3 regions of the Paenarthrobacter sp. NPDC089675 genome follow, and region 1 is predicted to be linked to each of the others. Evidence: predicted binding sites of a transcription regulator. Region 1 holds the regulator's gene; each other region holds the start of a gene.
What was found. The regulator HrcA, encoded in region 1, represses chaperone genes, less so after heat shock. The targets are predictions, from matches to a motif close to TTNGCACTCGNNNNNNNCGAGTGCNAA.

Region 1 (2,261 bases):
TGCACTCGTTGCAGGGGTCCTTGATGATGGTCCCGAAACCTTCGCAGGAGCCACAGGGCGCCGTTGTCATGACCTGGCCAAGGATGGAACGCACTGCACGCTGTACCTGGCCGCTGCCGCCGCAGATATCGCAACGTTCAGGGTGGGTGCCGGGACGGCAGCAGCTGCCATCACACGTGGGGCAGGTGACTGCAGTGTCGACTTCGAGTTTCTTGTTGACACCGAAGACGGCGTCCTTCAGGTCGATCCTGACGCTGATAAGCGCGTCCTGGCCGCGGCGCACGCGTGAAGCGGGCCCGGCGTGGCCGCCGCCCCCACCACCGAAGAACGTGTCAAAGATGTCCTGGAAGGCGAAGCCCTGGCCGGAGTAACCCCCGCCGAAGCCGTTGTCCGTTCCGTTTTCGTTGCCAGTGGCGTCGTAGACCCGACGCTTTTGCGGGTCTGACAGGACTTCGTAGGCGTGCGTTACTGCCTTGAACTGTTCCGCGACATCTTCCCCGGGGTTGACGTCGGGGTGCAGTTTTCGCGCCAACTTGCGGTACGCCTTTTTGATCTCTTCTCCGGTGGCTTCCGGGGAGACTCCCAAAACGTCATAGTGGCTGCTCAAAGTCGGTATCTCTTCCTTGTTGTACTGCGGTTCATTGGCGGCGGCTGGTGTCAGCCGCCGAGGATTCGGGAAAGGTAACGGGCCACGGCGCGAACGGCGGCCATGGTTGTGGGGTAGTCCATGCGGGTTGGTCCCAGGATGCCCACTTTCGCCCCGGAGCCGTAGCCGGTGGCCACGACTGAAGCTTCGGCAAGACCGTCGTACGGATTTTCCCGTCCGATGCTGACCGTGACTCCGCGCGGGTCGTCCCCCATGTCCGACAACAACCGAAGCATGACCACTTGTTCCTCAAGGGCCTCAAGTACCGGACCGATGCTCAGCGGGAAGTCCACGTTGGAGCGGGCGAGGTTTGCGGTTCCCGCCATGAGGATCCGCTCTTCGCGGCTGGTGTCGCTCAGCGCCTGCAGTCCCACGGCCAGGGCCTGCGCTGCACCGCGGAGTTCAGGAGGGCATAAGGCCACAACGGAGGGAAGGACCTGGGGGAGCAAATCGAGTTGGGTTCCGGCGATGCTTCCAAGGAACCTGGAGCGCAGCACCATCAGGGCCTCGTTGCTGACGTCCGCACCGGCGTCGACGACCTTTTGTCCCACGCTGCCGGTGTCCGCTATCAGGACCGCCAGCACCTGCTTCGGGGCCAGCAGCACAAACTCCACGTGGCGGACCAGCGCCCGCTTTGAATGTGGATACTGCACGACGGCGACCTGGTTGGTCAGCTGCGAAAGGAGCCGCACGGTCCGCTCAAGAATGTCGTCAAGGTCATCCGGCCCCTCCAGGAGCGAATGGATGGCCCTGCGCTCAGCAGCGGACAAGGGCTTCACCTGCGAAATCCGGTCCACGAAGAGGCGGTAACCCTTGTCCGTGGGGATACGGCCCGCGCTGGTGTGGGGAGCGGCGATGAGTCCTTCTTCTTCCAAAACCGCCATGTCGTTGCGGATGGTGGCGCTGGAAACACCGAGGTGGTGGCGCTCCACCAGAGCCTTCGACCCGACAGGCTCACGGGAATGCACGTAGTCCTCAACGATGGCCCGCAAGACTTCCAGTTTGCGCGGCTCACTCATTGCAACACCTCCTGACGACCATCCGGGTCCACGCGGCCGGCGCCTGGGGGACCTTCAAAAAAACACATCACCATCACCATCTGCTTAGCACTCAACATGCCCAAGTGCTAACAAGTCTAGTATGGGCCACCGCGTTGCTAGCATTGAAACCGTCCGCTGCCCCCATCCGCAGCGGGGCCGGCGGCATCCGCGTGCCCGGCTGGATTCCCAGCGCAAAGAGGTATGAGCTCCTTGGCTTTCGACACTTGGGGTCCGCAGGACCTGACGGCACCGGCCAAGCGAAAACTGCCGGAAGTGCCCGTCCAGCGCGGAATGGTCCTTGAAGATGTCCAGTCAGGCTGGGTAGGGGAAGTGGTCCGGGTTGAAAAGTCCGGCGGCATGCACATTGTTTCCCTCGAGGACAGACGTGGAAAGGTCAAGTCCTTCCAACTGGGGTTCGGGTTCCTCCTCGAAGGTGCACCGATACAGCTGATGCCCCCGGCAGCGAGAGTGCCCGCAGGCGCAGTTCCGGCCGGGCGTACGGCCTCCGGCTCCGTCCGCGTTCAGGGCCAACGGGCCCAGGTGGCCAAGGCCAGCCGCATCTGGGTGGAAGGCAA
Region 2 (2,261 bases), 640 kb from region 1:
GCCAAGCCGGATTCAGCCGGGATACTGCCCAACAAGGCTTCCGAGGACGATCCGCGGCGTTGGGGCGACGAGTCGGGTTATGACCATGATCAATGGCTGAAGGAACAAAAGCCTCCGCACTGGGGCTGATTCCTCGGCCGCAGGAGCGGACAGCATCGACAATCATGTATGCGGGTCCGCCGTCAGCTTGGATTGACGAGTACAAAGAAAAGCTTGCCTTGCGTTGATGCGCCGGCAAGCTTTTCTGCTTGTTCGGGGTTGGCGGATACTACCACCAGCCCGTCCGTGTCAGTGGTGCCCAACCATTGGCCCGCTTTGCCCCCTTGTATGGACGTCCAGAGCACGGGCAGGGGACCGGCAAGGACATGGCTGGGGCGCTGCTCGTCGTAACTCCCCGTCCCGGTCAGGACAACGGTGACCAGCTGCCCTGGAGATAACAGCTGGATGGATGACGGGTCCGCCATCCGCAGCGGAACGGCTGCGGAGCCTGCCGGAGCTCCGGTGAGGAGGCCCGGGCCGAGGAGGTCCGTTTCCGTGGGGATTTGGCCCTTGGCCAGGGGGGAGGCGAGCTGGCGCCCCGCAAGGCTGGAGGCATCGTGGAGGGCCCCGGAAATTGCGACGTCGCGGGGGACGCCCATCATGACGAAATCCGATTCGGCAAGGCTGCTTCCCGCCGCGAGGTCCCGGGCGGCCACCAGAATACTGATGCGCTGTTCAGAGGCGGGCGTGAGTTGTTGAACTGCGATACCCGTAGCCAGGCAGAGCAGGAGAGCAACGGTCAGCCGACGGTGACGGGCTACAAGTGATGCAAGGTTTGTGCGTGGACGCCCGTTGCCCGACCTCCTGCCCTGCAGGAAGGCACTACGGGACGATGTGCGGCTGGCGCGGCCGAGCCGGAATGAAGGTAATTTCTGTGGCATGTCGCCACGCTAACCACCGGACCCGGCCGCAAAGCAGCGGCCGGAGACCCTATGTGGAAAACCTTCGTCGTTTATGGTCTAGCTGGCTGCCGCCGCGGGGGCGGGCGTTGCTGCCGGTGCAGGCGCAGCGGGGGCCGAGGGTGCAGCGGAAACCGTGCTGCCCTTGGTATCCCGGGAATCCGTGCGGTAGAAGCCCGAGCCCTTGAAAACCACGCCGACGCTGTTGAACTTCTTGCGAAGGGAACCCTTGCATTCCGGGCACTCCGTCAGGGAGCTGTCCGAAAAGGACTGGACGATGTCAAAGGCATGGTCACAGTCTTTGCAGGCGTATGCGTATGTGGGCACTGAATTCCTCCTTCAGGACAAAGTTCAGGTCCTGTAACGCCTCGGGAAACCATCTCCCATTAGCAGTCGCAGGGCCTGAGTGCCAATTCTATCATCCGGTTTTCCCGCACTCACTACGGATTGCGGGGAAGCTACTCCCCATAACTACCTTGAGAGCCGCACAATTCCCGACGGCGTCAATATCTCGGAAACCGGCTGGTCGAACTCCTCGGCGGGGATGCTGCCGGAAGGCAACACGTCGTCGTCGTACGTCACTGCAATGGTGCGGGGGCGCTTGCCCAGTACCTCAAGCCCCTGGAGGAACCGGTCGTAGTAGCCGCCGCCTTGGCCGATCCTGTTGCCGTCTCCGTCCACGGCCGTCGCCGGCATGAAGATGCCGGTGGCAGCCGCCGCCTCCTCCGTGCCGAACCGATCGCCCTCGGGTTCATCGATGGGGGCGTAAGTAGAACGAACGAACCGTGTATCGGGAGTCCAGTAGACCCACGTGAGGTGCCGCTCCGGTTCGCAGACGGGAAGCAGGACGCGGTGGCCGTCCCTATGCAAGGCTTCGATAAGGGGAAGCGTGGGCGGCTCGAATCCGACCCCCAGATACACCGCGAAGGTACCGGGTTCGCCGGCCGATATTTCCTTGGCCCACGCTGTTCCGTGACCCGCCAGCGCTGCGCCGGCGGCGGCAATCTGTTCCGGAGCCAGGGCTCGCCGGTGTTGGCGCCGGGTGCTCCGGATTTCTTCCTTTGTTGCCATGTTTTCCGTTCCTTCAGCCTTTGCCGGCGGCGGCAACACTGCCGTCCACCAGTCAGGACGCTGGCGATTTGTAGGCCCCGGCACGGCGGGGGTTTGCCTTTTGACGTGTTCCGTCCGTTACATTAGTCCGGTGACCCACCATAACAATGCCGTCCGTAAGGCCGTTATCCCCGCAGCGGGTCTTGGCACCCGATTCCTTCCCGCCACCAAGGCGATGCCGAAGGAGATGCTGCCCGTGGTTGACAAGCCAGC
Region 3 (2,261 bases), 660 kb from region 1:
GCGGTCAGCCACGTCCTGCTCGGTGCCGGCGCCGTCCACGATGGTGGTGTTGTCCTTGGTGACCGTGATACGGCGGGCCGTACCAAGTACCTCAAGGCCAACAGTGTCCAGGCTCAGGCCGAGGTCAGCGGAAACAACCTGTGCACCGGTGAGCGTGGCGATGTCCTGGAGCATGGCCTTGCGGCGGTCGCCGAAGCCCGGTGCCTTGACGGCCACAACATTGAGCGTGCCGCGGATGCGGTTGACGATCAGCGTGGAGAGGGCTTCGCCTTCGATGTCTTCGGCAATGATGAACAGCGGCTTGGAAGCCTGCAGTGCCTTCTCCAGAAGCGGCAGGAATTCCTGCAGGGAGGAGATCTTGCCCTGGTTGATCAGGATGAGCGCGTCTTCGAGGACGGCTTCCTGGCGCTCTGCGTCGGTGACGAAGTACGGGGAAAGGTAGCCCTTGTCGAACTGCATGCCCTCGGTGAGGACCAGTTCGGTCTGGGTGGTGGAGGACTCTTCGATGGTGATGACGCCATCCTTGCCCACCTTACCGAAAGCCTCGGCCAACAGTTCGCCAACCTCGTCGCTCTGGGCGGAGATGGCTGCAACGTTGGCTACTTGGGTGCCTTCGACTTCGCGGGCGTTCTCCAGGAGTCGGGCTGCGACGGCTTCAACGGAAACCTCGATGCCGCGCTTGATCTCACCGGGAGCAGCGCCGGCCGCGACGTTGCGCAGGCCTTCCTTGACCAGGGCCTGTGCAAGCACGGTGGCCGTCGTGGTGCCGTCGCCTGCAACATCGTTGGTCTTGGTGGCAACTTCCTTGGCCAGCTGAGCGCCAAGGTTCTCGTAGGGATCGTCCAATTCGACTTCGCGGGCGATCGTCACGCCGTCGTTGGTGATCGTGGGGGCGCCCCACTTCTTGTCCAGGACGACGTTGCGGCCGCGCGGGCCGAGCGTCACCTTGACGGTGTTGGCGAGCTTGTCGATACCGGCCTCGAGGGACCGGCGGGCAGCGTCGTTAAACGCAAGCTGCTTTGCCATGGTTATGTCCTTTCAGAACGGAAAACCCGCACCACCGGCGGCCGGAACGTATTCCAACGGCGCCTGCAGTGCGGGATCCCGGCAAGTTACTTGACGACGATCGCGAGGACGTCGCGGGCGGACAGAACGAGGTACTCGTTGCCACCGGTCTTGACTTCGGTTCCACCGTACTTGGAGTAGATGACGACGTCGCCAACAGCTACGTCCACGGGCACGCGGTTGCCGTTGTCATCGAAGCGGCCGGGGCCGATTGCAACAACTTCGCCTTCCTGCGGCTTCTCCTGTGCGGAGTCCGGAATAACCAGGCCGGAAGCCGTGGTCTGCTCTGCTTCGAGCGGGCGAACAACAATACGATCCTCAAGAGGCTTAATCGAGACCGACACTCGGATCTCTCCTTTTCATGAGCTGATTCATGGACTAAGAACAAGGGTGCCGAGGCGTGCAACCGTCGTCGCGGTGCCGGCAGCTTACCTGGCGTGGGTTAGCACCCTCAAGGGGAGAGTGCTAACAAGACTCTATGTAAGGCGTTAGCACTCGGTCAAGGTGAGTGCCAACAATTCGTCTTTCGGTGAACCCGGGTTACTCGCCCCGGAGGTCGTCGAGGTCGTAGTCGTCGCCGTCGTCCTCCGCGCGCCCGGCCGCGGATCCCCGGTTCAGGTAAAGAACGACGGCGGCAGCAACAGCTACGACGCCGGAAATCACCAGTCCGGTGATACCGCCGGCGCGGACACCGCTGTAAAGCTCACGGATATCCCGGGCCTCCTCCGTGGCGTCGTTCACGCTCTTGCCCGTGACGGAGTAGGCCGCTGCGTTGAAGGAATCCAGCGCGAAAATGACAATCAGCAGTCCGATGCAAACAACGGCGATGACGGCACCCGCTATGAGCGCCGGACGTGCATACGTGGAGATGGACCGGCCGGCGGGATGCTCTTCGGCCCCCGGAACACGGGAATCGTTCCCGTCCGGGTTGTTGATGTCGGAGGGCTGCGGAGCTGCGGTGTCTTCCATGAAAACAACCCTATCGGGCTGCCCGCCAGGTCTCAGCCCCGGAGCGCAAACGTTTAGGCTGGATGGCATGCCCAACGCTCCTCAGGAACACCTCGCGCCCTTGTTCACCACGGAAGGGTGGGAGCTTCTTGGCTCGCTTGGACCGTACCGTGAAGCCGACGCCATGGCGCTCAACGCCTCGCTGCGCAAGGCCGGCCACTCCCCCGAGCTGGTAGCCGCCGTCCTGA

Region 2: a site for HrcA is predicted at 1,325-1,351, ahead of ACIPY2_RS00930 (FmdB family zinc ribbon protein). Genes of this name have one in related genera too.
Region 3: a site for HrcA is predicted at 1,554-1,580, ahead of groES (co-chaperone GroES). Genes of this name have one in related genera too.

The regions. Positions count from the first base shown of each region.
Region 1 covers NZ_JBIVHM010000001.1:824,942-827,202, reverse strand. Annotated here, with positions in the region: gene dnaJ (molecular chaperone DnaJ) at 1-607, opposite strand, end outside; gene hrcA (heat-inducible transcriptional repressor HrcA) at 658-1,665, opposite strand; gene ACIPY2_RS03915 (DUF3097 domain-containing protein) at 1,897-2,261, shown strand, end outside.
Region 2 covers NZ_JBIVHM010000001.1:187,584-189,844, forward strand. Annotated here, with positions in the region: gene ACIPY2_RS00920 (DUF4011 domain-containing protein) at 1-129, shown strand, start outside; gene ACIPY2_RS00925 (Flp pilus assembly protein CpaB) at 183-920, opposite strand; gene ACIPY2_RS00930 (FmdB family zinc ribbon protein) at 999-1,265, opposite strand; gene ACIPY2_RS00935 (5-formyltetrahydrofolate cyclo-ligase) at 1,410-2,009, opposite strand; gene galU (UTP--glucose-1-phosphate uridylyltransferase GalU) at 2,140-2,261, shown strand, end outside.
Region 3 covers NZ_JBIVHM010000001.1:161,786-164,046, reverse strand. Annotated here, with positions in the region: gene groL (chaperonin GroEL) at 1-1,026, opposite strand, end outside; gene groES (co-chaperone GroES) at 1,113-1,409, opposite strand; gene ACIPY2_RS00840 (hypothetical protein) at 1,606-2,034, opposite strand; gene ACIPY2_RS00835 (SAM-dependent methyltransferase) at 2,102-2,261, shown strand, end outside.